Regions from separate parts of the Parabacteroides sp. AF21-43 genome, predicted to be linked through region 1. Evidence: riboswitches for the same ligand, from Rfam matches in the RefSeq annotation. Region 1 holds a riboswitch; each other region holds the start of a gene.
The links. A riboswitch is a leader RNA that binds a small molecule or an ion and turns the genes downstream of it on or off. The one in region 1 is predicted to bind cobalamin.

Region 1 (7,233 bases):
CCCGGCGTATGGGTCTCTTCGTATATATTCATCATCGTAATTGGTGCCGCCACCGAAAGACTGCCCCGTCATATTTGCCCCTTCCTCGAAGAAAGAGCCTAATATAATGCCGGCTAGAGCGCCTAGCGGTCCGAACGCCATAAATCCCAAGACGCCACCTATCCATTTCCCGATACCCATATTCCTGTTTATCTTATTTGTTGATTACCGATATGCAATATTCGTAAAAAAACGGGAGATATGCAAATGTGAAAGGCGGGTGTGTGAAGCATACCCGCCTTGCGGTTATTTGGAGAGTTGGATCTTGAATGTTTTCTCATTTATCCGGATGACATACGTACCGAAGGGCAATCCCTCGTAGCCCTGTAAGCCTACTTGCTTTTGGTAGCGTACAATCTTTCCATTGAGTGCGATCACCATCACTGGCTGTAGGCTGGGAGTGTAAACAAATAGAACTCCACCTCGGGAAGTGATTTGCGGATCCGTTTTGTGAGAATCGATGGAGGTTGGTATCTCAGGTTCCCCCGGCGTAGGATCTATGGGGGTTTCCGGATCGGTCCCCGCATCTACTGCTTCTGCCAAAAGGATTTCGATGAAGCCAGCATCCAGATAGCCCCCTTTCTCCGGGGTAGGCACGATCGTTTCCCCAAGGACGGCTGTCATCTCTTCTGCTTCGATGAGACAAGAAGAGAGACTGCCTCCGGTGAGGCTTTGCGCATACGCATGGTTCAAGCCGCAGATGGCTATGAATACGAATATGAGTTTCTTCATGATTAATAACCTCCGTTTTGTGTCAGGTTGGGATTTCTATCCATTTCTTCTTGTGGTATGGGCAATAGGGCTTTGTAAGCATCCATATTGAAATATTTTGCGCTATAGTTTAATATATTCAGATAGAGATTGCCTCGTTTGTAAGTCGAATGATAGTTGTTCATATATTCTTCCATCAAGGAAGCCTCGGTGATTTGTGCCGTTGGATTCAACTTCCAGTCTGCGATCTTCTTGATGAAAGCCAAGATGCCGCTTTTCGCTTGAATGGCAGAAGCTGCTTGCCAATTCCCTTTTAATAACTGGGCCTCATAGAGCAGGATTTGGATATCTTTGGCGGTTAGCTCTCCTTCTTTCGATAATGAAGAGACTCCTTGTGCTTCTGTGAAGTCTGTGATTATGGCATCAAGAACGTCTGAACGATCTGATTGGGTAACGTTAGCAGATTCTGAAAAGGACAAGGTTTTCAGTACTAAGGGGACACGCCCGAACCAAGAGGTCAACATCAAATGAGCATAAGCTCGGATGGCTTTGGCTTGCTTGATGGCATTGGTCTTTACGTTTTCGGTGATATCTGAACTTGTGTTTTGGGCAAGGCCTTCCAATAGATTGTTACATCGATTGATTGTTTCATAAGGTATCTGCCATAGACTTGTTAGCATACCTCCAGAATTAGGTGTATATGTCTTATTCTCAAATTCATTAAAAGGAGTTGTGATATCCGGAGATCTCTTGTTCATGAAATCAATATCGATTTCTGTATTTAGAAGGTTATAATCATCCCAGGGACTGTCAGAATTAGGATCGATTATGGTAGCAATAGATGCTAAAATATCATCGTCTGTTTTCCAATGACTTTCAGGATAAACCCCGGTTTCTCTTACTTCATATATGAATGGATAGCTTTTGGTTTCATTATATTTGTTTTTGAAGACTATAGTACATGAATAGTGAGCTTCTGGAGTATATTGCTTCGGGGGAAGAATACTTAGTGTTAAAAGTCTACCGAATGGTCCGGATTTTAAGCCGCAATCGTTATTAAATGAAATGTCGGATGGTAATCCAAGGATTTCCATAGTTACCTCTTGGTCTGTATCATCTAGATATTTCACGAAAAAATTACTGCTTGTGGGATTGTAAAGCGTTGAGGAAAGGGATGCTTTCCCTGTTAAAATCATAGCGCTGTTGTTATCATTTGGTAATACCCAAAAATCATGCTTCTTCTCGGTTTCGCTTCCTACCGTTCCCGCTCTCTCCGCATACAGCGCATACGGAACGGAGAGCATTTGTGACGTTGACATCTCCTTATAATTGCCCCCTCCATCTGTGTCCATGCTGATCCGAAGGTAATAGGGGGATTGGCTCCAATCAATCTCGGTGAAGATACCGTTTATCGCTGTTCCGTTTCCGATTTGTAGATTGACTACCCCATTCTTGGCTGTCGTTGTATGGTGCGTTTCTCCATAAACGGTTGTACCGGATGCGCTCCCTTGTACGATTTCTATTTTAATTCCGACTTCCTTGTCTGATATAGGATTGCCTCCGGCATTTCGTGCTACCGCTTGGAAGTTCATTGCCTGTGGTGATTGGGCGTAAGAAAACAGGCTGCTTAATAACATTGCTACCCCAAGTAACCATTTGTTCATGATTGCATTTGATTTAAGTTGTCAACCTGTCCCTTCGGCTGAACGATATTAATAAAAAAGCGGGGACCATCGGCTATTACCGTATTTGGGGCTCTGGACTGCCTACGAGTTGATAATGGCACAATGATCCCGCGCCCTATGTCGATATATGTCTTCCCATAAGGGAGGTATATAACAAACACAAGCGCAGGAGCCATTTGGTCTATTATCCCAACTCATTAGAATTGTCCAGATTCCAAATACGGGATAATATCGAAACGCTTCTACGTTATTTTCTCAATACAATGCCAAAGGTCGGAATATTTCTTGGAAGAATGAAATATTTAATCGATAATAAGAAAATGTCGTTCAAGTAAGGGACACACCCGGAAGGATTATAGAGCCGCCTCCTATCTATACACCATCTTCTATAAGGACGGGTCGGGCAATTGTGTCGCAGATGGACGCTCCGGGATGTGTCCTTTCCGGCATCCTTTCCGCAAGTTGAACGGAATGAGTTGCGGTATATATTTTCACATCGGGGGCTATCATCACGTTGTTACCGATAATGATATTGTTATTATCGAGGAACGTACAGTTCTTGTCATTGTTGAGCCTTACTCTTTGTTTGAGCCAATTATTACGACAAGGTAACGCAAGCAAGAATAGGCAGCTTCAAATTGATATGCCTTCAAGCATACGCAAAGTTACACAAAATAGCTGAGAACACGAACAAACGAAATGTATAAAAACTGTACTTGCCTGTTGACTCTACAAAAAGTAAGGCTTTTTCATTTAACATCTCATTTAAGTGGAGCTTCTTGTAAATTTTAGCATGCGCTATTGTTTTCGGTGGAAGGATTCAGGAAAACACGTACGACCTTTCCAGAAAACACGTACGACTTTTTTCAAAAACATGTATGTGTTTTCGCAGAAAGATTATCCTGTTTTTTTAATGTTGATTTTTAATGCTTTATGCATAAGCTTCTCTTGTGAGCTTATTGTACGGAATTTTACTTGGGATCCGTGTATTCCGTATATTCCGGCCTGGCTGAAGTGGATAGTTAAATAAAAAATACTATCTTTGCCCCCGAATCGGTTCCGCATATACCATTCGGGTATGTGGATTAAAAGGGAATCGGGTGTGAATCCCGGACAGTCCCGCTGCTGTGAAGCTCCGAAGAACATCTTGAAACAACACTATCGCCACTGGTTCTAGCGACCGGGAAGGCCTCAAGATGGGAGTCAGTCAGAAGACCTGCCATTCATTAAAGGCTGTTTTTGCTCGAGGGATTAGGAAAGCAGTACGAAAAGAATAAGAATCAATAGTTAATGATTTATGGAGAATTTATGTCCTCGTGGCGACATGATCCGTAAAGTGCTTGTTGCGAATCGAGGTGAGATCGCTATCCGTGTGATGCGCTCATGTAAGGAGATGGGGATTCGCACTGTTGCCGTATATTCGGAGACCGATCGTACCGCTCGGCATGTAATGTATGCGGATGAGGCAGCCTTGATAGGCCCGGCGGCTTCCAAGGAAAGTTATTTGAATATAGACAATCTGATCGCTGCGGCGAAACGGCACCATGCCGATGCGATACATCCCGGTTATGGTTTCTTGTCGGAGAACGCGGACTTCGCACGCCGTTGTAAGCAAGAAGGATTGATATTTATCGGCCCGTCAGCGGAGACGATGGAAGCGATGGGAGATAAGATCGCCGCACGCAAACGCATGATCGCCGCAGAGGTTCCTGTGGTTCCCGGTACGGAGCAACCGTTGCAAAGTGCGGAAGAAGCGCTTCGGGTTTGCGAAGAAATTGGTTTCCCTGTTATGCTGAAAGCTTCTATGGGAGGTGGAGGAAAAGGGATGCGCCTGATACATGAGAAGGGCGAGGTTGTCGAGGCTTATCATACGGCTCGTTCAGAATCGTTGTCCTCATTTGGTGATGATACGGTATATATAGAGAAATTCGTAGAGGAGCCGCATCATATAGAATTCCAGATATTGGGAGATAACCATGGTAATGTCATTCATCTATTTGACCGGGAATGTTCGGTTCAACGTCGTAACCAGAAAATAGTAGAGGAAAGCCCGTCTCCATTCCTAACAGCGGACTTACGTAAAGAAATGGGGGAAAAGGCTGTGGCTGCGGCTAAAGCGGTTCATTATTCCGGAGCGGGAACGATAGAGTTCCTTGTAGATAAGGACCGCCATTTTTATTTTTTGGAAATGAATACCCGGCTACAAGTAGAGCATCCTATCACGGAAGAAGTGGTAGGGGTGGATTTGGTAAAGGAACAAATCCGTATCGCCAATAATGAGGTTTTGCATCTTCGTCAAGAAGATCTTTTCCAACGAGGACATGCCATCGAGTGCCGGATCTGTGCGGAGGATACGGAAAATAATTTCATGCCTTCCCCGGGTATTATCCGGCAATTAACGGAACCGAATGGTATCGGGGTACGTATCGATAGCTATGTATATGAAGGGTATGAGATTCCGGTCTATTATGACCCTATGATCGGTAAATTAATCGTATGGGCAACGACACGTGCGTATGCGATCGAGCGTATGCGCCGGGTTCTATATGAATATAAAATCACGGGCTTAAAGACGAACCTCAGTTATTTGAAACGTATCATGCATAATCCTGATTTCGTGAAAGGGGAATATAATACATTATTTATCGCTAAGAATGCCCGGATGCTACAACGGTCTAACGGTAATAACGAGGAAATCGAGAATATCGCCATGATCGCCGCTTATATGGATTATTTGATGAATTTAGAGGAAAATACTTCTACCCAATTGGTGGATACACGTCCTATCAGCCGTTGGCGGGAGTTTGGTTTACAAAAAGGTGTCTTACGGATTTAACGGGTATTGGTTATGGAAATACATATCGGAAATCGTGTGGCCGATGTGACATTGGTCAGTAAAGAAGGGAATAAAGTCCGGCTTTCTATCGACGGGAAGCCGTATGATGTGGATATCGTGATGACGGAGAACGGCAGTTGTTCTGTCTTGCACGATGGGAACTCATTTAACGCGGAGATCATCTCCGGAGAAGATCATCGGAGTTATGACGTGAATATGTTCTACCGTTCCTATCATGTGGATATCGTAGATACCCAAAAGAAATATTTGCGTATGCGTAAAAGTGCGGAAGAGAAGCAAGATGACAAGATTGTCGCCCCGATGCCGGGTAAAGTCGTGAAAATACCTGTGCGGAAAGGAGATCGCTTGGAAACGGGGGATACCGTGGTCGTACTTGAGGCGATGAAGATGCAGAGTAACTATAAGGTAAGCTCAGCATGCGTGGTAAAAGATATATTGGTATCCGAGGGAGATTCCGTTGATAACAATCAAGTGCTTATGACTTTAGACCTATTAAAAGATGATTCATATGAATAACGAGCAATTATATAAAGATTTTGAGGCTTTGAATAAAGAGGCCTCGTTGGGAGGAGGATTGAATCGCATTGAGAAACAACATGCTTGCGGGCGTATGACCGCCCGTGAACGAATCGAGATGCTGTTGGATAAAGGGACTTTCAATGAGCTGGATAAATTCGTGGTGCATCGGTGTACAAACTTCGGGATGGATAAGAATAAGATTCCCGGTGATGGAATGGTAAGTGGTTATGGAAAGATCGATGGTCGTTTGGTATTTGTTTACGCTTATGATTTTACCGCATACGGTGGGACCTTGAGTGCCACGAATGCCGCTAAGATCGTGAAAGTGCAACAATTAGCCTTAAAGAACGGAGCGCCGATCATCGCCTTGAATGACTCGGGGGGTGCCCGGATTCAAGAAGGGGTGAATAGCTTGGCTGGTTATGCTTCTATCTTTTACCAAAATACGATGGCCTCGGGAGTCGTTCCCCAATTATCGGCTATTTTGGGGCCTTGTGCGGGGGGCGCTTGTTATTCCCCGGCTTTGACCGATTTTATTTTTATGGTCAAAGAGCAAAGTCATATGTTTATCACGGGGCCGGATGTCGTAAAGGCGGTGACTCACGAGGTGATCGATAAGGAAGAGCTGGGCGGGGCGCAGGTACATAGCGGAAAAAGCGGGGTCGCACATTTTGTGTGTGATACGGAAGAGGAGACTTTGATGAGTATCCGGGAACTTCTGAGTTTCCTGCCTTCTAATAATATGGAAGACGCTCCAGTTATAGCTTGTGCTGACGATGTGCGTCGGGTAGAAGAGTCGTTGCAGCATGTGATTCCGGAAGATCCTAATGTCCCTTATGACATCAAGGATATTATAGAGCCGATAGTGGATAATCATTACTTTTTCGAGGTTATGCCTCATTTCGCTCGCAATATTGTAGTGGGATTCGCTCGTTTGGGAGGCCGTACCATAGGTATCGTAGGGAACCAACCTGCCTTTTTAGCGGGAGTCTTGGATATCGATGCTTCTGATAAGGCCGCACGTTTCATTCGCTTCTGCGATTGCTTCAATATTCCATTGATCACGTTCGAGGATGTGCCGGGCTTCTTGCCGGGCTGTACGCAAGAACATGCGGGAATTATACGCCACGGGGCAAAAATTGTCTACGCTTATGCGGAGGCCACGGTTCCCAAAATCACGTTGATTACCCGGAAGGCTTACGGGGGAGCCTATATCGTAATGGCAAGTAAGCCTACCGGTGCCGATATAAACTTGGCATATCCGATGGCTGAGATTGCGGTGATGGGGGCTGAAGGTGCCGTGAATATATTATACCGGAAAGCCAACGATGAGGAGAAGAAACAAGCAATTCGTGAATACACCGAGAAATTCTCAAATCCTTACCGGGCAGCCGAGCAAGGATTTATAGATGAAGTCATACA
Region 2 (8,341 bases), on a different contig from region 1:
CGGCGGAAGGTCGTTGCATCATCCGGGAGTTATTAAAAAGCACTTACAGAGGCGTAGGTAACGGCGAGACCGCTATCTTCCCGATCCAGATATGGAAAAAGAAACGAGGCGTAAGCTATCTGCCGGAAGACCGTAACTACGATCTTTACCAATTGGCCTGCAAGGTTACCGCCCGTCGTTTCTTCCCGAACTTCTTGAATCTCGACGCGACCTTCAACCAAAGCGAGGATTGGAATGCGGACGACCCTCAACGCTATATCCACGAGGTAGCGACCATGGGATGCCGTACCCGTGTATTCGAGAACCGTTTCGGACCGAAGACTTCTATCGGACGAGGTAATATCTCCTTCTCGACGATCAATATCGTACGATTGGCTATCGAGTGCATGCAAGTGGAGAACAAGGAAGAGCGTATCGCCCTATTTTTCGCTAAACTGGATCATATGCTGGAACTTACGGCTCGTCAGTTGCATGAGCGTATGGAGTTCCAGAAAACCGCTTACGCAAAGCAATTCCCGTTGTTGATGTCTTCCTTATGGTTAGGCTCGGAAAAATTGAAGCCTAACGATTCGATTGCCTCCGTTATCAACCAAGGTACCTTGGGCATCGGCTTTATCGGACTGGCCGAATGTTTGGTGGCCCTTACCGGTAAGCATCATGGCGAAGATAAGGATTCGCAAGCCTTAGGCGTAAGGATCGTTACGTATATCCGGGATCGTGCCAACCAATTCTCGGAGCAATACCAACACAATTATAGCGTACTGGCAACTCCGGCTGAAGGCTTGTCCGGCAAGTTCACGGGAAAAGATCGTAAGAAGTTCGGATCGCTCCCCGGTATCACGGATCGGGATTATTATACGAACTCTAATCACGTTCCGGTATATTATAAGTGCAGTGCCCGTCATAAAGCAGAAGTAGAAGCTCCTTATCATGATTTGACTCGTGGCGGCCATATCTTCTACGTAGAGATGGATGGTGACGCTACGCATAACCCCGAAGCGATCATGCGTGTCGTGGACATGATGGATAAATACAATATCGGATACGGTTCCGTAAACCATAACCGTAACCGTTGTCTGGATTGTGGCTACGAGAACTCCACCCCTAATCTGGAAGCCTGCCCGAAATGCGGCAGCAAACACTTGGACAAACTTCAACGCATCACCGGCTATCTGGTAGGAACCACCGACCGTTGGAACAACGCCAAGCTATCCGAGCTAAACGACCGTGTCACCCACAACTAATTTTCAATTACCATGTTGTCTATCATAGATATCATCGAAGATACCACCGTAGACGGTCCGGGATTCCGGACCGCCATCTATGCGGCGGGTTGCCCGAACAAATGCCCGGGCTGCCACAACCCCGAATCATGGGATATCCATAAAGGGAAGAAAGTAAGAACGGAAGAGATCGTGGATAAAGTATTGGCCGACGAATTCGCCAACGTCACCTTCAGCGGCGGAGACCCTATGTTCCAGCCGGAAGGTTTCACCGAGGTAGCCAAGGCAATCAAGGAAAAAAGCCAAAAGACGATCTGGTGCTACACAGGATATAAATTCGAGGACCTGATAAAGAATCCGGCACAAGCCGCCTTGTTGTCCTATATCGACGTATTGGTAGATGGCCGCTACAAACAAACCCTTCGGGATGAGAGCCTTTTATTCCGGGGAAGCAGCAACCAACGGCTGATCGACGTACAAGCGTCTTTAAATAAAAAGGAAGTCGTGAAATACAAGTACAACCCTTTCATTTAAGGAAATTCTCCAATTATAGCCCGGATATTAACAAGATTTCATACCTTTGTCCCGAATTGGTTCCGTTTCGCCCAACCGGGGTTACGGATTAAAAGGGAATCAGGTGTAATTCCTGAACAGTCCCGTTGCTGTGAAGCTCTATTTCAAACATTCTGGAAACACTTTCGCCACTGGTATATAAGAATATAGCCGGGAAGGCTTTCGGGATGGGAGTCAGTCAGAAGACCTGCCAGTTAGGGAGAAGTCGCTCGCGAGGACAGAGCGGCTTGGTACGAATCATTTTCTAAACAGGTTTTAAATAATGGTGTTATCCTTTGCTAGAAAGGGATACCTTGCTTGCGTATTATCGATGCTGGCGATAGGTATGTCCCATGGACAAAGCAAACTCGACTCTATCCAGCACTTGGACGAAGTTACGGTCACGGCCCGGAGTTTCAGCTTTAAAGAGGTAATTCCTTCCCAAAAACTATCGGGGAAAGAATTACAAAATTTGAACAGTCACACGGTAGCAGATGCTTTACGCTACTTCTCGGGTGTCCAATTGAAAGACTATGGGGGCGTAGGAGGTATCAAGACCGTAAATATCCGAAGTATGGGAACGAACCACATGGGTGTTTTCTACGACGGCATCGAATTAAGCAACGCACAAAACGGACAAGTAGACCTCGGGATGTATTCTTTGGACAATATCGAGGAGATTTCTTTATACAATGGCCAGAAGAGCGATATCTTCCAATCCGCGAAAGATTTCGGCGCGGCCGGTACGCTTTATCTGCGTTCTCGTCGTCCTCGTTTCGAAGATGGAAAAACAACGAATATCCGTGCCACGATGAAAGTCGGTTCTTTCGATGTTATCAACCCCTCGGCGCTGTTCGAATATAAGATATCAGAAAACGTAGCCACCTCTTTCAGCGCCGAATGGTTAAGCGGAAGCGGTAAATACAAATTCCGTTACCGCCGTATCAACCCTGCCGGAGAGATCGCTTACGATACGACCGCCGTCCGGGAAAACGGGGATATCAACGCCACCCGCCTAGAGGCCGGACTTTATGGCAAGATGAGCGACGGTACTTGGAATCTTAAGTTCTACAACTACAATTCCGAACGAGGAATCCCGGGAGCCATCGTAAACAACGTATGGAGACGTGGTGAACGGGTATGGGATACGAACTCTTTCATGCAAGGCTCCTATATCAAAGAAATCAATAGCAAATTCAAGACACAGGTGAACGCGAAATATGCATTCTACCGTACGCATTATGTGAATAACGACGACAAGCTGATTCATGTAGATAACCTGTATAAGCAACGAGAGATTTACCTATCCTCCGCGAATGTCTATTCCATCCTCTCAAACTGGGATGTATCCGCCTCTTACGACTTGCAATGGAACAAGATGAACGCCGATATGTACGGATTCGTTTACCCGGAACGCTTCACCAACCTCCTTTCGGTCGCCACGGCGCTCCGGTTAGGGAAAGTAAAATTACAGGCCAGCGGACTGGCGACCTTTATCAACGACCGTGTAAAAGAAGGCCCCACACCGGAAGCCCGGCAAATCCTTACACCCGCCGTATTCGCCTCCTACAAGCCGTTTGAGAAACAAGACTTTAATGTACGCGCTTTCTATAAACGGATCTTCCGTATGCCTACCTTCAACGATTTATATTACGCCGATATGGGAAACTCCAAATTAAACCCGGAATATGTAACCCAATATGATGCCGGCTTCGCTTACACGAAAACATGGGAGAACCATCTTTTCTATCGCTTCAAGATACAGGCGGATGGTTATTTCAACAAGGTGAAAGACAAGATCATCGCTTATCCCAAAGGCCAGCAATTCCGTTGGACTATGTTGAATTTAGGTAAGGTAGAAATCAAAGGCATAGATGTCAGCACGGAAACGACCGTCAATCCGGTAAAAGATTTATTCGTCACGCTACGAATACAATACACCTATCAAAAGGCCCAAGACTTCACGGATCCCTCGGATACCTATTACGGAGATCAAATCCCTTATATCCCTTGGCACAGCGGTTCCGCCATCGCGCAAGCCTCCTTCAAGGGATGGAACCTCAACTACAGTTTCATCTATGTGGGAGAGCGGTATAACCAGCAGGAAAATATCAAATACAATTATACGCAACCTTGGTATACCAGCGATATTTCCTTGTCGAAAGATTTGAAATTCAAGTTCGGGCTTATCAAGGCCGCCGTGGAGGTAAACAACCTGTTAAGCCAAGATTACGACGTGATCCTGAATTATCCGATGCCGAAGCGAAATTACAAAGTGTCTTTAACCATCGAGATATGAAAAGATATACATTATATATAATAGGTATCCTGATCGGTTGCGCTTTTTCATCCTGCCGCAAGATCGAGATCGTAGTTCCCTCGGAATACGAGCTGGTTTCCGACGGTATCCATCCCGAGGCGAATCCTCAAGGGATGTATTTGGTGAACGAAGGGAATATGGGAAGCAATAAATGTACGCTGGATTATCTGGATTACGTGAACGGTTATTATATCCGTAACCTCTACTCGGAACGGAACCCGAACGTGGTCAAGGAGCTGGGCGATGTAGGCAACGATATCCAGATTTACGGAAGCAAGCTTTATGTCGTAGTCAATTGTTCCCATAAAGTAGAAGTACTGGATGCCCGGACTTGCGAGCGGATCACGCAAATAGACATTCCCAACTGCCGGTACATCCGTTTTTACCGGGGAAACGCCTATGTAACCTCTTATGTCGGCCCGGTGCAAATCGACCCGAACGCCCCACAAGGAGCCGTATACCGGGTAGACACGACCAGCCTGAAAGTAGACGCCAAAGTCATAGTCGGTTACCAACCGGATGAGTTGGAGATTTTGGGTGAATATATCTACGTAGCGAATTCCGGAGGATATCGTGCCCCGGAGTACGACAATACGGTTTCCGTAATCGAGCTAAACCGTTTCAAGCAAGTTCAAAAGATTCCGGTAGGGATCAATCTGCATCGTATCCGTGCGGACAAATACGGTAAATTATGGGTAACTTCCCGGGGAGATTACGATACGGTACATTCCAACCTGTATGTACTGGAAAAACGAAAAGGATATAACGAGATGGTGGTTACCGATACCCTGAATATCCCTTGCTCTAACCTTTGCATCAGCGGAGATTCCCTTTTCTATTACAGTACGGAATGGAACGTGAACACGCAGAGTAACAGCATCTCGTACGGAATCATAGATGTCCGTACCAAAGAGGTGATCAGCACGAACTTTATCACCGACGGTAGCGAGAAAGACATTCGTATCCCATACGGGATCATGGTCCATCCCTATACGAAAGACATCTTCGTCACCGATGCCAAGAATTACGTATCCAGCGGGACCCTCTATTGCTACGATAAGAACGGGATACGAAAATGGGGCGTACGTACCGGGGATATCCCCGCCCATATGGTTTTCCTTTATAAATAGAACAGCGTTATGAGACAAGTTTTATATCTATTCATTTCAGGTTTCCTAGCATTTCTATCCTGTACCCAAGACAAGATACAGATGGTTAGCTTGGGTATCGATGATGTCTATTATCTGCCCCGCATGAAAACCTATCTACTCAGCCCGGCCTTTACCGGCGACGAGTATCGGTGGACACTGCACCGGAACGGGACGGACTCTCTCGTATCTACCGAACGTTCTTATATCTTCCTTGCGAAAGATACGGGCACCTATCAGATGACCTTCGAGATCATCGATAAGGAGACCCCCTATAAGCACGATTTTCGTTTCGAGGTGATGCAGGAGGATATAGAGTACAGTCCTTACCTATCCAAGGTATACGACTTTTGTCCCGCACCGGGTCAGTTCGTCAATACGATGCCCGAATACGAGGAAGGCGATACGAAAGAAACCATACTGAAAAAGGTAGAGGAGAATATCTCCGGTACGAATGACGTGATGATCTCCCTCGGAGGATACGGAGGATACGTTATCTTCGGCTTCGACCATACGGTCATCAACGTCAAAGGGAAGAAGGACTTTATGATCCTTGGGAACTCTTTCTATTCCGACCTGCCGGAATATCAAGAGAAAAAGGGAGGCAGCTGCGAGCCCGGTATTGTCATGGTCTCTTTCGACACGAACCTGAACGGCTTACCGGACGATGAATGGTACGAACTGGCCGGTAGTGAATACTATAAACCGGAAACCATCAAGAATTATCGCATTACCTATGATCGTCCAGATCCCAACAAGATCCCCGAGCCAGACATGGGCCAGCAATGGAGTGACGCTACTTATGTACCATGGAAAGATAATCAAGGCAATACCGGTTATATAGCGAAAAATATATATCATACGCAAAGTTATTATCCGAAATGGATTGAAGAGAATTCCTTGACTTTCTCCGGTACCCGGTTAAAGGATAACGCTACGGACGAGAGTGATACGGGTAAATACTACGTACTCTATTCGTATCCATGGGGATACGTGGATAACCATCCGAACGATTACAAGGATCTGAACAGCTTCGATATCGAATGGGCCGTGGACGCGGAAGGCAATAAGGTGGAATTACCCGGCGTGGACTTTATCAAGGTATACACGGCGGTAAACCAATATTGCGGTTGGATCGGAGAGACCTCGACGGAGATTATCCGTGCGCAGGATTTACACATCGCCACCCCTTCCATCATCGTACCCGATCCGGTAAGCGAACAAATGAAATTACAATATGATCAAGCAATCTTAAAAATAAAAGGCTTATGAAAAAGACGATTACCTTACTTCTCTGTACGTTCGCCACGAGCGGCCTAATGGCCCAAGGCAATACCTCATGGATCGCCGCCGGCATCGATCGGGTCCAAATGAGGGATGTACCGTCACAATCTTCCATCCTGCGTTCCACGGATATGGATTACAGTCAAGGTACATTTATCGTAAACGAGGATTGGTACGGCCATCAGAACAGTACCGTCAATTTCCTTACTCAAGATGGAGAATGGCACTATCGTGTCTTCCAGACCGAGAATCCGGGGCATGAGTTAGGATGTACCACGCAATTCGGTACGATCTATGGCGATAAGTTCTACCTAGTCTCTAAGCAAGAACGAGATCCCGGGGCAAAAATCACCGGAAGCCGGTTTGCCGTATGCGATGCCAAGACCATGAAGGTGATCAAGGAATTCAAGTATATCGCCCAAAACGCCGAGGGCAAATCCATAGCCGACGGCCGTTCCTATCTTCCGGTAGACGAGCACAAAGGCTATATAGGAACCAGCAACGGTATCTGGATCTACGATAGCGATAAGATGGCGATCGGCAAACAAATAGAAGGTTCCGGAAATCCGAACGCCGATGGATACGGTGAGTTGTATTATGCCCAGATCGGTACCATGGTACGTGCTAACGACCTTGTCTTTGCCGTCCATCAACAATATGGTTTATTAATAATAGATCCGAAAACCGATAAAATTATCCGTACCATCGCCGCCCCGATCGAGAAAGAGACTGTAAAAGGGCTAGAGAAGGAGATTCAACGAGGTTTCGGCTCTATCGTTCAATCCAAGGATGGTACGCTCTGGATCAGCATGACCCAGAATACGGCCGGGGATGGTTCCGCCTTGGAATATATGCTGAACTTGAACCCCTATACCTTTAAGGTGGACACGGTAAAGATCCCGTTAAGCGAGACCATCGGTGTCGTTCCAAACTCTTGGTACGCATGGACCGCCGACGGTTTCTGCGCCAGTGCCAAAGAAAATAAGATTTACTGGAACGGACAACCGAAAGAAGGCAGTTGGTTCACGGGGTATCAAATCTGTGGGTATGATATTGACAAGAAACAATTCTTCCAGCTAATCGACCTCCGAAAACAGGACTGGGATTGGCGCTTGTACGGAACCGGATTTCGCCTTAACCCAAAAACCGACGAGCTATACACCTTCTTGTATCATGAGTTCCAAGATCCTACGCACATGTTAGCTCGTATAAATAACAAAGGCGAAGTGGTACAAGAATATTCGATGATCGTCAACTATTGGTTCCCGGCTATCCCGGTTTTCCCGGATAACGCCGCACCGGTAGTATCTTCCGGTTTCCCTTCCTCTATCGTATTAACCGAGGAAAAGCCAGTCTATAAACTCGCTTTAGGCAATATGGTGACCGATGAGGACAATATGGATGCCGCCATCGTAAAATCAGTCTCATCCGTTACTCCCTCCAGCCCGATTAACGCGATCGTTCGTAATGACTCCTTAATCATCAGTACGACCTCAGATATCAAGGAATATCAGAAGGCTACAATAACCGTCCGCTTCAACTCGAACGGAAAGATCGTCACCAAGAACATGGTCGTAACAACCGAAGAAGCACCGACAAGCATAGAAGAGGTCTCGCAGCCGACCTTGAAAATCTATCCGAACCCGGCGGTTAACTCGATACAAATCAATATCGATACCCCGGCGAAGATAGAGATCTATACATCTCGCGGAACAATGGTCCGGAAATCCACGATCAATCCCGGAGAATCCATCAACGTAAGCGATCTATCCCAAGGCCTCTATTTCATCCGTATCATAACCGGAGGAAAGACA
Region 3 (15,598 bases), on a different contig from region 1:
TGTCTGTTTCCATGACCATGAATGGTGGTGTGCTTCCGGTATTGGCATTCTATATCAACGCAGGTTTGGAGCAAGGTGCTAAGTTGGAGGAAATGGCCGGTACGATCCAGAACGATATATTGAAAGAGTTCATGGTACGTAATACCTATATCTATCCGCCTGAGTTCTCCATGAAGATTATCGCTGATATCTTCGAGTACACCTCTCAGAAGATGCCGAAGTTCAACTCTATCTCTATCTCCGGTTATCATATGCAGGAGGCTGGTGCTACGGCTGATATCGAGATGGCTTATACGTTGTGCGACGGTATGGAATATCTTCGTGCCGGTATCAACGCCGGTATCGATGTGGATGCGTTCGCTCCCCGTTTGTCATTCTTCTGGGCTATCGGTGTAAATCACTTCATGGAGATCGCCAAGATGCGTGCGGCTCGTATGTTGTGGGCGAAGATCGTGAAGAGCTTCGGCGCTAAGAACCCGAAATCATTGGCATTGCGTACACATAGCCAGACTTCCGGTTGGTCATTGACCGAGCAAGATCCGTTCAATAACGTAGGACGTACTTGTATCGAGGCTATGGCCGCTACATTAGGACATACACAATCTTTGCATACGAACGCATTGGATGAGGCGATCGCTTTGCCGACCGACTTCTCTGCTCGTATCGCTCGTAATACACAGATTTACATTCAGGAAGAGACTAAGATCTGTAAGGAGATCGACCCGTGGGCTGGTTCTTACTATGTAGAGTCTTTGACGAATGAGTTGGTACATAAAGGTTGGGCATTGATCCAAGAGATCGAGAGCATGGGTGGTATGGCGAAAGCCATCGAGACAGGTCTTCCTAAGATGCGTATCGAGGAAGCTGCCGCTCGTACACAGGCTCGTATCGACTCTGGTGTTCAGACCATCGTTGGTGTTAACAAATATCGTTTGCCGAAGGAAGATCCGATCGATATCCTTGAGATCGATAATACAGCCGTACGTAACGAGCAGATCGCCGCTTTGAAGGAGTTGCGTGCTAACCGTGACGAAGCCGCTGTTCAAAAAGCTTTGGCTGATATCACGGAGTGCGTGAAGACGAAGAAGGGCAACTTATTAGAGTTGGCTGTTAAGGCTGCTGGCTTGCGTGCGTCATTGGGAGAGATCTCCGATGCTTGCGAGGTGGTTGTAGGTCGTTATAAAGCAATCATTAGAACTATTTCAGGCGTGTATTCATCAGAAACTAAGAAAGACGCAGACTTCCAGAAAGCTTGCGAGCTTTGCGAGCAATTCGCTAAGAAAGAAGGCCGTCAGCCTCGTATCATGATCGCTAAGATGGGTCAGGACGGACACGACCGTGGCGCTAAGGTTGTCGCTACTGGTTATGCGGACTGTGGTTTCGACGTAGATATGGGACCGTTGTTCCAGACTCCGGCCGAGGCTGCCCGTCAAGCTGTGGAGAACGACGTTCACGTAATGGGCGTTTCTTCTTTGGCCGCTGGTCATAAGACGTTGGTTCCGCAGGTTATCGAGGAGTTGAAGAAACTAGGTCGTGAGGACATCATCGTTATTGCTGGAGGTGTAATCCCGGCTCAAGACTATGACTTCTTGTATAAGGCTGGCGTTGCCGCTATCTTTGGCCCGGGTACTTCCGTATCGAAGGCAGCTTGCCAGATCCTTGAGATCTTGTTAGGCGAATAAATAGAGTTTAGACCTTACGGTTTTTAAATAAAGAGAGGCTGGACAATTGATTTTGTCCGGCCTTTTTTAGTATTGTATGCGGGTTTATGTACTTTTGTAGCGATTATTCAATTAAAAAGGGAAAGAATCATGGGAATCGTTATAGGTATAGATGTGGGAGGTAGCACGACCAAGATCGTCGGCGTGGAGGATAAGAAGATCAAGAACCCGATGTTCGTGAAAGCTACCGATCCGGTAACCTCTTTATTCGGAGCCTTCGGTAAGTATATTTATGATAATAACATCTCGCTCTCGAATATAGAGAAAGTGATCTTGACGGGTGTAGGTAGCGCCTATATCGATCAACCTTTATATGGCTTACCAACTGCGAAGACGGATGAGTTCCTTGCGAATGGGCTAGGGGCGCAATATAATACGGGACTGGACAGTCTATTGGTGGTCAGCATGGGAACGGGTACCTCCTTTGTCAAGGTACAAGGCTCCACGATCGAGCATATCGGGGGATTGGGTATCGGTGGCGGAACAATCCTCGGCTTGTCTAAGCTATTATTGAAAACGCATGACTTTCACCAAATAGCGTCTTTGGCCGAGCACGGTTCCTTGAATGATATCGACTTGCATATCCGGGATATTACGCCGCATCCGCTACCCGGCCTGCCGCTGGACGTGACAGCCTCTATTTTCGGAAAAGCGGACGCGAACGCTAAGGTTGAGGATATCGCTCTCGGTATCGTTCATATGGTCTTGCAGACCATCGGACAAGGAGCTGTTTTCGCCTCGTTAAATGGCGATATCAAGAATATCGTATTGATCGGTAACCTGACTCGCTTGCCACAATGCCCGGATATTTTCCCCCGTCTGGAGGAGATGTGCGATGTCCATTTCAAGATACCGGAGTATGCCGAATATCGCACGGCTATCGGGGCGGCTTTATGCTATATCAGGAACCGGGAATATAAGGATATTTTTTGTGGAAAGTGTTAGGCTACATCAAAACTTTATGTATCTTTGCTACATGCTTTGTTCCCTTTCGGCAATCGCCGGATAGGGATTAAAAGGGAATCGGGTGAGAATCCCGGACAGTCCCGCTGCTGTAAGCTTCATAAACGGGTTGAGCAATACTGTTGCCACTGTTCATTCAAGTGAATGGGAAGGCGCTTAAGACCGGAAGTAAGTCAGAAGACCTGCAAGGCGTGTATATTTTCGACGGCTTCGAGGAAAGGCCGGAAGAGAACGCAAGAACCGTATCCGGTTTTTACTATTCTTTATCCAAGGTTTTCTTATCAAGTCGTCTCATGGTTTCGGATAATTATTTTGCCATAATAATTAGGGAAAGAAGCATGAATCTGACCGACGGGATGAGCTCCGTGTGTAAGATGCATGCTTTCTTTGCGTTTAAAGGACTGGGGTATTCCGTGAACACTCTATAGAGAATATTTGTTTATTATTAGAAAAGTGCGTTTATTTGCAACGAGTAATTAACAAAAGAAGTATGAATATGAAGAAAATTGTGGGACTTGTTATGGTTGCCTTGCTAGCGTTGATGGCGCTTCCGGCGAACGCTCAGCTTAAATTCGGTATCAAGGGAGGTGTGAATATATCGTCTGTTCATTTCAACTCGGACGTGTTGAAAGCGGATAACGTAACCGGCTTCCAAGTGGGTCCGATGATCGAGACGACCTTACCGTTGGTCGGTGTCGGGATCGATGCGGCAGTGTTGTATTCGCAAAAAGGTTTGGAAACGACCTCGGCTGGCGGGGTGAAGACTTCGATGAAGACGGATTATATCGATGTTCCGGTCAACTTGAAATGGAAATTCGGCTTACCGATCGTCAAGGCGTATCTGGCAGCCGGTCCGTATATCGGTTTCCGTGTAGGCGGTGATAAGTTTTGGGATATCCCGGGTTCCGTAGCGGATCAGGTGAAGGCGAAGAATTTCAGCGCAGGTCTTAACTTCGGTGCCGGCGTGGAGCTGATCAGTCACTTGCAGGTGGGTTTCAATTATGGTCTGGGACTGACTGATAACTATAGTATTGAGAAGGTGAACCTCTCCGACGGTGCCGGAAAGAACCGTGGATGGTCTATCACGGCAGCGATCTTGTTCTAAATAGGTGAAAATAAAATGAGAGAGGCTGGGCTTTAGAAGTCCGGCCTTTTTTGTTATTTTTGGGCTCGTAATGAAACACCTGTTTGAATGAAATACGCGGACGTCATACTTCCCCTTCCTTTGGAGAATAGCTATACCTATCGGATACCCGAAGATCTGGAGAGAGCCGTGACTCCCGGTTGCCGGGTGATCGTGCATTTCGGGAAGAAACGATATTATACGGCTATCGTCATGGAGGTACACGACCGGGAACCGGTATCCGATTTTGAGACGAAGGAGATCTACGCTTTGCTGGATGCCACGCCGGTGCTCCGCCGTCCGCAACTCCGTTTCTGGAAATGGATATCTTCTTATTATATATGTAAGCTGGGCGACGTGTATAAGGCGGCCTTGCCTTCCGGCTTAAAGTTGGAAAGCGAGACGGCGGTTACTTATAATGAGGATTTCGAGGCCACCGCCCCCTTGCGCCCGAACGAGCAAGCGGTACTGGATGCTTTTAGCGGGGTTTTGAAATTGACGATCTCGGAGTTGGAGAAGAAGACCGGTCTTCGAAATGTTGTCCCGATCGTCTCTTCCTTGATGGTGAAAGGGGCGGTCGAGGTGAGCGAGGAGCTAAAGCGAGGATTCGTTCCCAAGACACAGGCGTTTATCCGTTTGGCCGAGGCTTACCGGGATGAGACGAAATTACAGGCGGTGTTCGAGGATTTGAAACGAGCGAAGAAGCAAGAGCTTCTGCTGGTCAGCTTCTTGGATTTAAGCCATACCTTGAATCCCGCTTTATCGAAGGAGCTTTCCAAGAAAGAGCTATTGGAACGCAGTGGTTATACCTCTGCGGTATTGGAGGGGCTGCTGAAACGGGGTATCTTGGAGAGTTACGAGAAAGAGGTGGGTCGTTTGCAAGTATCTGTCTGCCGCTTGCAAGAGCCGAATCCGCTCAGTCCGGCGCAAGAGAAAGCCTATGGAGAGATCCATGAGGCTTTCAAGACGAAGGAGGTCTGCTTGCTTCATGGCGTGACTTCCAGTGGTAAGACCGAGATATACGTCCGTTTGATCCATGAGGTCTTGCGGCTGGGGCGGCAGGTTTTATATATGTTGCCGGAGATCGCTATCACGACCCAGATCACGGAACGGCTGGCGAAATTATTCGGGGATAAGCTATTGGTCTACCACTCTAAGTTCTCGGATAACGAGCGGGTGGAAGTTTGGAATAAGCTATTGCATAACGACGAGCCTATGCTGGTATTGGGGGTCCGTTCGTCCCTCTTCCTTCCGTTTAAGGACTTGGGCTTGATTATCGTGGACGAGGAGCATGAGAATACGTATAAGCAGCAGGACCCGGCACCCCGTTACCATGCCCGTAACGCTGCCATCGTCTTGGCGGGTATGCACGGCGGTAAGACCTTATTGGGTTCCGCCACCCCCTCCATCGATTCTTATTTCAACGCTACGGCGGGGAAATACGGTCTGGTTGAGTTATCTACCCGCTACGGTGATTGCTTGATGCCGGAGATTATTACGGTGGACGTGAAGGAGCTAAAGCGCAAGAAGATCATGAAAGATACCCTTTTCTCCCCTCTGTTGGTGGAGAAGGTGCGGGAGGCCCTATCCCGGGGCGAGCAGGCGATCCTATTCCAGAACCGCCGGGGATTCGCCCCGATGATCGAGTGCCGAGGGTGCGGGTGGGTGCCTCGTTGCGTGAATTGCGACGTTAGCCTTACCTACCACAAGGCGCATAATCAGCTGGTTTGCCATTATTGCGGTTATACCTACCGCTTGCCGCAGGTATGTCCCGAGTGTAAGGGGACGGAGTTCAAGATGCAAGGCTTCGGTACGGAGAAGGTAGAGGAGGAGATCGCTGGGCAATTCCCAGCGGCGAAGGTGGAGCGGCTGGATTTCGATACGGCCCGTACCCGCACGGCTTACGAGCGGATCATCTCGGATTTCGAGAAGGGGAAGACACAAATCTTGATTGGTACCCAGATGTTGTCGAAGGGATTGGATTTCGGGAATGTCAGCGTGGTCGGAATCCTGAGTGCCGATAGCCTGATGAATTTCCCTGACTTCCGGGCGCACGAGCGGGCTTATCAATTGATGGTACAGGTTAGCGGACGTGCCGGACGACGGGATAAGCGGGGTACGGTGATCTTGCAGACTACTCAGCCGGAGCATCCTTTGATCCGTATGGTGCAGCATTTTGCTTATAAGGAAATGGTGAGCTTGCAATTGAGCGAGCGTAGTATGTTCCGTTACCCGCCTTACTACCGTTTGATCGTCTTGATCCTTCGGAGTCGGAATGAGGAGGCTTTGCAGGAAATGTCTGCTTTATACGCCGAGAAACTTCGTGCTCGTTTGGGTGAGCGGGTGTTGGGGCCGGTTACGCCGCCTATCACTCGGGTACAGACGCTTCATATCAAGAAGATCGTCTTGAAGATCGAGATATCCGCCGGGATCGCTCCGCTTCGTGAGATATTGGAGGGTATTCATACTGAGATGCAAGGATATGTACCGTTTAAGCAGTTGCTGGTTCATTATGATGTGGACCCGGCTTGAGAATTGAAAATGGAGAATTGAAAATTGAAAATTAATGGAAAGGAGCTTAGTGATGAAGGAGGAGAAGGTACGGTTGTTGTTTGTGTGCTTGGGGAATATATGTCGCTCTCCGTCGGCGGAGGCAGTAATGAAGAGGTTGGTGAAGGATGCGGGATTGGGAGATCGGATTGAGATCGATTCCGCCGGGATCACCGGGTATCATGAAGGAGACCGGGCGGATTCACGGATGCGGGCGCATGCGGCCCGTAGGGGATATGTGTTGGATTCGATCTCCCGTCCGGTACGTCAGTGGGACTTCCATGACTTCGATTTGATTATCGGCATGGACGACCAAAATATAACGGACTTGAAACGGATGGCTCCCGATCTGGAATCCGTCGCTAAGATACATCGGATGACCGAGTTCTCCCGGAATAAGTTGTACGATCACGTCCCGGATCCTTATTATAGCGGTGCCGAGGGCTTCGAGCTGGTCTTGGATCTATTGGAAGACGCTTGCGCCGGGTTGTTGGAATATTGCCGATTATTACGATGCCCATCGTAAGGTTGCTAGAATGCCCATTGTAAGATGCTTATAACTGCGATTATAAGAACCTTACAATAGGCATTATGGTTCTGTGCCGATGGCTGTATGCCTATCTGCTTGATAATTATTGTTTTTTCAAGTCCGGATAGCTGATTCGGGTATGGAACATGGTTTTCAGTTTGTCTACGAATACGCTCTTTATGGTCTCCACGTCCTTGAAGGTCAGCGGAGCGCTCTTTAGCAAGCCGTCGGCGATCTGCCCGTCGATGATCTTGTTCACCAAGGCGCTGATACTCTCTTCGGTATGTTCCTTCAAGCTGCGGGAGGCGGCTTCCACGGAATCGGCCATCATCAGTACGGCGGTCTCCTTCGAGAAGGGATTCGGGCCGGGGTAGGTGAATAGCTCGTCGTTAATCGGCTTGTCCGGGTATTGGTTCTTGAAAGAGTTGTAAAAATACTTCGCCTTGCCACGCCCGTGGTGCGTACGGATGAAGCTGATAACCGCCTTGGGTAACAGGGCCTTCTCGGCGATCTTCACGCCCTCGGTGACGTGGCTGATGATGATCTGCGCGCTTTGGTCGAACGATAACTGGTTATGCGGGTTCACGCTCGATTGGTTCTCGGTGAAGAAGACGGGGTTGCTCATCTTCCCGATGTCGTGATAAAGGGCGCCGGTACGTACCAGTTGGGCGTTGGCGCCGATCTTGGCGGCCGCCTCGGAAGCGAGGATGGATACCTGCAAGGAGTGCTGGAACGTGCCCGGGCAAGTCTCGCTAAGCTTTTTCAAGATCGGGTTGTTGATGTTGGACAGTTCCACCAAGGTGATGTCCGATACGTAGCCGAACGTCTTCTCCAGCATATATACCAATACGTAGGTGAACATGACGAGGATGAAGTTGATGCCGAAATAGAGCATCATCATCCAGTTGATCTTATTCAGGTTCGCCTCTTGGAACAACGTGAGGCTCATGTAGCAGATGGCGTACGAGAGGAAGATGAAGAATGCGCACCGGATCAGTTGTGAACGTTCGCTCAGGTTTCTCAGGCTGAACGTCACGACCATGCCCGCTATGGTTTGTAGCAACAGGAACTCATGCGGGAAAGGTACCATCAACGAGCAGATCAGCACGATGATAAGGTGCGTGAAAAGCGCCGTCCGGGAATCGAAGAAGGTACGTACTACGATCGGTACGATGGCGAACGGCAATATATATACGTTGAATAATGCGTAGGTAACACATAGTTCCGTAAGGATGCAACTCACGAATATGCAGAGGATCAAGAATAGTACGTTCTTCCGGTTGTGGAATATCTTCAAGCGGAAAGACCATAGGTAGAGCCAGAAACAGAACATTAGCCCGAAGACGAGCACGAATTGCCCGGCCAATATGATGCCTTGCGTCTGCGTGCCTCCGGTCTTGGCCTCGTGTATGGCCTTTAGGGAACGGAGCACGTTGTAGGTATGGTTGTCGATGATCTCGCCCCGGTCTACGATACGTTCTCCGGCTTGTACCATGCCGTTGGCGATCGATACGCCCTGTAGCATATCCTCCTTGATCTTGTCGGACATGTCAGCGGCATAGGATATGTTCTCGGTGAGGTAGTTATTGATGTCACACGATTGCAGGATGGATTTGTCCAGCCGTGACGGGCAGTTGTTGATAATGAACTCGTAGGCGGTGCGCACGGTGAAGAAGTCGCTCACGTAGCGGGGCTGTGCGATGGCGTTCTCCAAGAGGTTGACACGGGAGTATTCCTCTTTCCGTAGCTCGTCCAGATCCTGCGACGAGATGATACCGTTCTTGTATAAGTTAATTAGACTGCTCTCGATGTACTGCATGTAAGCGGGGGATACTTTGCTTCGCAGGCTATTGTCGTTATTGTAGTTGGTGCGCAGTTTCTCGATCTCTTCCTTTTGGATGCCGGGGTTCATGCGGTAATAAGGCTCGAACTTACGGAGTACGCTGTCTTTCTCCGCTTTTACCTCGTCGTCGGTCTTGTAGATCGGGAAATCGCTCGGGGCGGTGAGTAATCCATATCTCCAAGGCTTGCCCTCATAGAACTGATAACGGAATTTTCCCTCCCGGGGGAAGAAGTAGGCGATAAGTAACGCGGTCACCACGAAGTAGACCACGGTCGGTATATTGTAATTCTTCTGTTTCATATAGATTCCTTTTAGCGTCCGAAATATACGTAAAAAACTTCACTAAGCGGAAAAAAAGGCGTACTTTTGCCCCATTATTATAGAATGTAAGTATTATGACTCAAAGAAAAGTAAGAGTACGCTTTGCGCCTAGTCCTACGGGGGCGCTGCATATCGGAGGTGTCCGCACGGCTTTATACAACTATTTATTCGCTAAACAGAATGGCGGTGATATGATTCTCCGTATCGAGGATACGGATTCCCAACGCTTCGTTCCCGGGGCGGAAGACTATATCATCGAGGCCTTGACTTGGCTAGGTATCAAGTTCGACGAGGGCGTGAGCTTCGGCGGCAACTACGGCCCGTATCGCCAGAGCGAGCGTCGTGAGATCTACAAGAAGTATGTCGATCAATTGCTGAACGATGGCCATGCTTATATAGCGTTCGATACGCCTGCCGAGTTGGAGGAGAAACGGAAGGAGATCGCCAATTTCCAATACGACGCCTCTACCCGTTCGCTAATGCGCAACTCGTTGACACTTTCCCCTGAAGAGGTTCAGAACCTAATCGAGTCCGGTCATCAGTATGTGGTTCGTGCTAAGATCGAGCCGAATGAGGATATCCATGTGAATGACTTGATCCGTGGCGAGGTCGTTATCAACTCCTCTATCTTGGATGATAAAGTATTATATAAATCGGCTGACCAATTGCCTACTTACCACTTGGCGAATATCGTTGACGACCATTTAATGGAGGTTACCCATGTGATCCGTGGTGAGGAGTGGTTGCCGAGCGCGCCGCTTCACGTATTATTATATCGTTTTTTCGGTTGGGAAGATACGATGCCTAGTTTCGCCCACCTGTCGTTGCTGTTGAAACCGGAAGGTAATGGTAAGTTGAGCAAGCGTGACGGCGATCGTCTGGGCTTCCCTGTATTCCCCTTGGAATGGCACGATCCGAAGACGGGTGATGTCTCATCGGGCTATCGTGAGAGTGGCTACTTCCCCGAGGCTGTCGTAAACTTCCTTGCTTTGCTGGGTTGGAATCCGGGTAACGATCAAGAGGTGATGAGCATGGATGATTTGATCCGTTTGTTCGACCTGTCTCGTTGCAGCAAGAGCGGTGCTAAGTTCGATTATGAGAAAGGCAGATGGTTTAACCATCACTATTTGCTGGAGAAGAGTAATACGGAGATCGCTGACCTATTCTTGCCGATCGTGGAAAGCCACGGTATCCAGACTACCCATGCTTATGTAGAGAAAGTAGTCGGCATGATGAAAGGCCGTGTCAATTTCGTGAGTGAGTTATGGGATCTTTGCTCTTTCTTCTTTATCGCCCCGACGGAGTACGATGAGAAGACTCGCAAGAAACGCTGGAAGGAAGATTCGGCTGTTCAATTGGGTGAGTTTATCGAGCAATTGCGTGCCCGTGAGCCGTTCGACGTAGAAGGTACCGAGAACGAGTGCAAGGCTTGGATCGAGAGCAAGGGATATCATTTGGGGAATATCATGAACGCCGCCCGTCTGGCCTTGGTTGGCGAGGGCAAGGGCCCCGGCATCTTTGATATCACCGAGGCTTTAGGTAAAGAGGAGTCTATCCGCCGTATCCAACGGGCTATCGAGATATTAAAATAATCATGTACAGTTTAGCAATACATCTCTACGCTTTTGTAGTCGCTTTGATCTCGCCTTTCCATAAAAAGGCGAGACTGATGCGATTCGGGCAATGGAAAACAAATTCCATACTTCGTGAGAAGATCGACCGGAACGCTAAATACATCTGGTTCCATGCCTCCTCGCTGGGCGAGTTCGAGCAAGGGCGTCCTATGATCGAGAAGATCAAGGCGGAACATCCGGAGTATAAGGTGTTGCTGACTTTCTTTTCTCCCTCTGGCTATGAGGTACGGAAGAATTACAAGGGAGCGGACGTGATCTGCTATCTTCCTTTCGATACGCCTTTCCGGGTGAAGAAGTTCCTGAATTTGGCGAACCCGGCGATCGCCATATTTATCAAGTACGAGTTTTGGGGGAACTATTTGCGTGAGTTGCGGAAGCGGGGAATACCGGTTTATATCATTTCCGCTATATTCCGCCCCGACCAGCTATTTTTCCAATGGTTCGGAAAGCCGTACCGGAAGATGCTATCTTATTTTAATCATCTTTTTGTTCAGGACGAGCGTTCGATGAAACTCTTGAACGAGTTCGGTATCACGAATGTGACGGTGACCGGCGATACCCGTTTTGATCGGGTGTTGGATGTCCGTAAGCAAGCTCGTGAGCTTCCGTTTATCGAACGTTTCTTGGAAAGCAAGGAGGGTAAGAGGCCGATCGTGATGGTGGCCGGCAGTTCATGGCCTCAAGACGAGGCGATCTTTATCCCTTATTTCCATGAGCATCCGGAGATGAAGTTGATTATCGCCCCGCATGAGATTCACCGGGAACATCTCCTTTCTATCGAGGCGATGCTAAAACGTCCGTCCGTCCGTCTATCGGAGGCGCATGAGGATGATCTGGCCGATAAGGATTGCTTGATCATCGACAGTTTCGGACTCTTATCTTCCATTTATCGCTATGGACAGATCGCTTATATCGGTGGTGGTTTCGGAGCGGGTATCCACAACACGTTGGAAGCCGCCGTTTATGGGATGCCGGTCTTATTCGGCCCGAGATACCATAAGTTTAAGGAGGCGAAGGATCTGATCGCCGTAGGTGGTGGTTTCTCCATCACAGACGATTCCACTTTCCGAACGAAGATGGACGAGTTATTGACCGACCCGACAGCCTTGGAAACCTCCGGGCAAGCTGCCGGTGATTTTGTGAAAAACAGTGTAGGAGCGACGGATCAGATCTTGCGGCAAATCCATATCCGTTAATAGATAAAGCCGGGTTTGCTATTCGAGTGATTGTATGCCCAGACTCTTTTGATATAGCAATGGAATACGGATGAGATAGATGTACGGATTGGTAATTGAACGATTCGCATTGTCTATCTCATCCGTATTTTATTTTAATCCTCTTCAGCGAACATCGGGTCCCAAGCGGGAAGGCGAGTCGGTGTTTGTTTCAAGATCTCTTTTACTTGATCCGTGATGTACTTCTTGTTGACTACCAGACGGAACATATACTCATTAAACCATTGGTCTGTCATGATGAGGTGGCCGGCGTTCGCTCCGGGGCCCCAACTATTCTCAACCATCCATTTCTTCGGCTTTCCATTTGCGTCGAGGTCAACAGCCATCAAGGTCATGGCGTGTGAGGAACCGCTGGCGAATGTTTGGATACGTTGTTTCTTATCCATGCCGAAAGTCGTACCCATCAGTGAACCGTAATCGTAGAAGTTTACATCCAGAATACCTCTGTCACGATCGAAGAACTTGCCCACGTCGCAAGAGAAATACATCATGGTGCTGTCCTTGATGGAAGCGATAGCCATTTGTTTGATATCCTCGATCGGAAGGTTTACGTACGTCCAGTTCTTGCCATCGTAAGCGTGGCGGTCGTAATCGATCTCATACAGCTTATAATAATCGCGGCTCGGATCGTTCATCAACATGACATAGTTGTTTTTCAAATCGTCCCCGATATATTCTTGGAAGAAGGACTGAGGCGTATATTCCTTCGTCTCTACCGGATTCCCTTTAGCGTCTTTGCGAGTCCACGTGAATTTCGTAGGCGGCTCTCCCAAGTTCAATACGAGCATACGGTAAATCGTACCTAGCATCTCTGTTTTCTTTTTCTCCAGATCCGCTACGGTCGTGCCTTTGGTCGTAGACAGGTCGCGAAGTTGCAAGCCGTATTCTTTCAGCTTTAATCCGATCAGGTTGCTCATGCGTCCGGTACTGTTGCTACTGTTGGTCTCTACCATGACCTCGGCGGGAACCACGCCATACTTGGTCAAGATATCGGAGACACCCGTGAACTGCCCTCCGTCTCCGATCGGGTTCTTGAATAACCATTCCACCATCTTGTCGTCCATCGGTTTCAGACGAGTATCGATGATGCCCTGTAAGAAAAGGTTCGCTTTCTCCAATTGATCCCAGAAGAAAGAATAATTCTGGGAGAATTGGAATTCACCCATGTCGTATTTATGGATCGCCTGCGCACGGAATACGTTCAATCCCGTGAAAAGCCAGCAACGGCCCGAGGAACGTTGGTTGGAGATCCCTTTGCTCTCTACCTTATTGGAGAAGTAAGTATCCAAATTGTTCTTGCTCTCCCCATTAACGGCAAGCTTGTTGATGTCGTTATTGGTGATTGCGTTACGGATCGCCTTATCGGCCGGCGTTCCCTGATAAGACTGTTTGATTTGCTGCAACATCGTGGGTGAGATGCCTCCACCGCTTTGTTGTCCGTGAGCCGATAGCGTGATGCCTAAAGCCAAGGCCGCTATCCATAAATTGTTTTGTTTCATGATATGTAAGTTGATTAATAAATTATGTTATTTCTTTTTAGGCCATACCAGACCGTCTTGCCGGATATTCCATACCGTACCGTCCGATGTGGGTAGCGATATCTCGTACATAGAAGGTGTCGTATGTATTTCCAGTTGATTGGCGATCTCTTGCGGGCATAGCTTGTTTGCCTTCAAGTCGTTGATGTTATTGGCATAATGCCCGAAGGTCGCGGCGAACTCATTCTGACGGTAATATAAATTACGCAAGATCCATTTCGTCTCCTCCGAAGGATGTTTTACGAAAGTAGTCTCACCTTCTCCCGCAATCTTATCCGATATTTGAACATAACCCCAGTATTCGGGCATATGGATATTGATTACCCCGGTAGGCGCCCATACCCAGTTGTACTCGCGAATCTTATCCTCTCCTTGGATAGGGACTTTCACGTATTTACCGTCTTTCACGTCCGTTGTCCATTCCACACGGGAGAAGTTCACACGGATCTGCTCGCCGATTTCCGGCTTTTCTTTTCCTCTGTCCATTTGGAATACGGAAGTCCAAGGAATGAATACCTCTACGCTCCATGATTTATCCGTGTCTTTCGGGTTATTCAGCGTACCGTCCACATAAACAGCGGATTTCATTCCAGCGAACTCCCAGTTATTCAATACTTGCGGATTATCCCGGTAGGGGCGGGTTAAGAACAAGTCCCATTCCGTACCTAAGGCGTTCACCTCGTACTCCAGATAATTATGGGTGTCGTTCGTAGGATTCAGGAAGATCTCGAAGTCGTTGTCATGGAAGATCACGGCGTCGTGTTCCGTGATGGTCGCCCATACGTGCGGCTCCTCCATAAGGACGGCGAAGTACATTCCGTTATCATCGTAAGTCATCTTGGCCCGGGTCTGGAAGTGAGGGGCCGGGCGTTTGTCTCCTTCGATATCCACGAAGTCGCTGGTCCAAGGTATCGCGTCCCATTCCCCGGGAGAAAGCTTTCCGTCGATCTTGATAGGAGCGGGGGCCTTGTAGCAAACATACGTCGGCGGATTGAACGGTGGTTGCGGCATATACGTGATGTCCGGCTTTTGCGTACTGGGTTTCTGTGCGCAAGAAAGCAATAGGAGTGCCGCCAATGGCGCTGTCGTTAAAATCGTTTTTCTCATGTGCGTTTATTTTTAGATCGTTTGATAAATAGATTCTTATTGAAGTAAGTCCATCGCCGCGTCCAACCATGTATTTATATCGTCCGGATAATGTTGGTCGGCGGTATAAGTATCGCTGCGTTTGTGCCCGAGTCTTACGATCACGGCGTTCTTTTCCGGGAGCGTGAAGACATATTGCCCCAAGATTCCTCTCATATAAGGGATCTTCATCCCTTTGTAATCGAGAATCCAGTATTGGAATCCGTAACAATGGTTGGGTTTGCCGAGATCCTTATAGACAAGACGGGTATCGGGGCTTGTCGCTTCCGCCAGATAAGCGGGAGAGATCAATTGCTGGCCATCCCATTGACCGTTGTTGAGTAATAATTGTCCGAAGCGGGCGAAATCACGGGCGTTACTGTTGAAACAGCAATAGGCTTTTTCCATGCCGTCCTTCCGGTCGAGGCTCCAAAGGGCGCTTTCCTCAGCGTGCATCGGAGTCCATAGTTTGCGGGATACATAATCGCTGAGTTTCTCCCCGGTAGCCTTCTCCACGATAAAGCCCAGCAGTTGTGTCACGCCGCTTTGGTAGATAAAGTTTACGCCGGGCTCGTCGATCTCTTTCATCCCGAAGGCGATTTCCTGTAGGTCATCGCCATAATACAACTGGGTGGTAGGAGAGAAAGGAGAGCTGTAAGCCTCGTCGAAATCCACGCCGGCGCTCATGGTCAGCAAATGGCGAAGCGTTAGGGCCTTTCCGTCGTATCCCTTGAATTCCGGGAAAAAGTCGCTTACCGGTTGATCGACATCGCGGATAAATCCATCGTCGATAGCGCAGCCGATCGCTAACGAGACGATGCTTTTCGCCATCGAGAAGGAGTTGCTATGCGATTCCGGGGAATAATCTTCCCAATATTGCTCGAATAGCAGTCGATTGTCTTGGATGATTACATAGGCAACCGTACCCAGCTCCTCAAACCGGGGAAGATAACGCTCTGGAATACTTTTCGTATTGTAAGCTTCCGATAGTTCCCAAGGGCGGGGCGAACCTGCTT

Region 2: it holds a riboswitch for cobalamin, as region 1 does, so the genes downstream of both, DWX84_RS20030 (TonB-dependent receptor) here and accC (acetyl-CoA carboxylase biotin carboxylase subunit) in region 1, are expected to answer to the same signal.
Region 3: it holds a riboswitch for cobalamin, as region 1 does, so the genes downstream of both, DWX84_RS00760 (porin family protein) here and accC (acetyl-CoA carboxylase biotin carboxylase subunit) in region 1, are expected to answer to the same signal.

The regions. Positions count from the first base shown of each region.
Region 1 is NZ_QTMG01000012.1:902-8,134, forward strand. Features, by position in the region: gene DWX84_RS10275 (DnaJ domain-containing protein) at 1-180, opposite strand, end outside; gene DWX84_RS10280 (hypothetical protein) at 286-771, opposite strand; gene DWX84_RS10285 (RagB/SusD family nutrient uptake outer membrane protein) at 774-2,414, opposite strand; partial or broken gene DWX84_RS22180 (sugar O-acetyltransferase) at 2,811-2,996, opposite strand; cobalamin riboswitch at 3,473-3,674, shown strand; gene accC (acetyl-CoA carboxylase biotin carboxylase subunit) at 3,760-5,271, shown strand; gene DWX84_RS10305 (biotin/lipoyl-containing protein) at 5,284-5,808, shown strand; gene DWX84_RS10310 (acyl-CoA carboxylase subunit beta) at 5,801-7,233, shown strand, end outside.
Region 2 is NZ_QTMG01000041.1:7,456-15,796, reverse strand. Features, by position in the region: gene DWX84_RS20040 (anaerobic ribonucleoside triphosphate reductase) at 1-1,244, shown strand, start outside; gene nrdG (anaerobic ribonucleoside-triphosphate reductase activating protein) at 1,257-1,757, shown strand; cobalamin riboswitch at 1,798-2,006, shown strand; gene DWX84_RS20030 (TonB-dependent receptor) at 2,059-4,074, shown strand; gene DWX84_RS20025 (YncE family protein) at 4,071-5,225, shown strand; gene DWX84_RS20020 (cell surface protein) at 5,235-6,515, shown strand; gene DWX84_RS20015 (DUF5074 domain-containing protein) at 6,512-8,341, shown strand, end outside.
Region 3 is NZ_QTMG01000001.1:171,985-187,582, forward strand. Features, by position in the region: gene scpA (methylmalonyl-CoA mutase) at 1-1,682, shown strand, start outside; gene coaW (type II pantothenate kinase) at 1,812-2,666, shown strand; cobalamin riboswitch at 2,686-2,889, shown strand; gene DWX84_RS00760 (porin family protein) at 3,181-3,789, shown strand; gene priA (primosomal protein N') at 3,877-6,339, shown strand; gene DWX84_RS00770 (low molecular weight protein-tyrosine-phosphatase) at 6,374-6,883, shown strand; gene DWX84_RS00775 (HD family phosphohydrolase) at 6,990-9,029, opposite strand; gene gltX (glutamate--tRNA ligase) at 9,125-10,642, shown strand; gene DWX84_RS00785 (3-deoxy-D-manno-octulosonic acid transferase) at 10,645-11,880, shown strand; gene DWX84_RS00790 (C1 family peptidase) at 12,015-13,418, opposite strand; gene DWX84_RS00795 (carbohydrate-binding family 9-like protein) at 13,446-14,564, opposite strand; gene DWX84_RS00800 (serine hydrolase) at 14,601-15,598, opposite strand, start outside.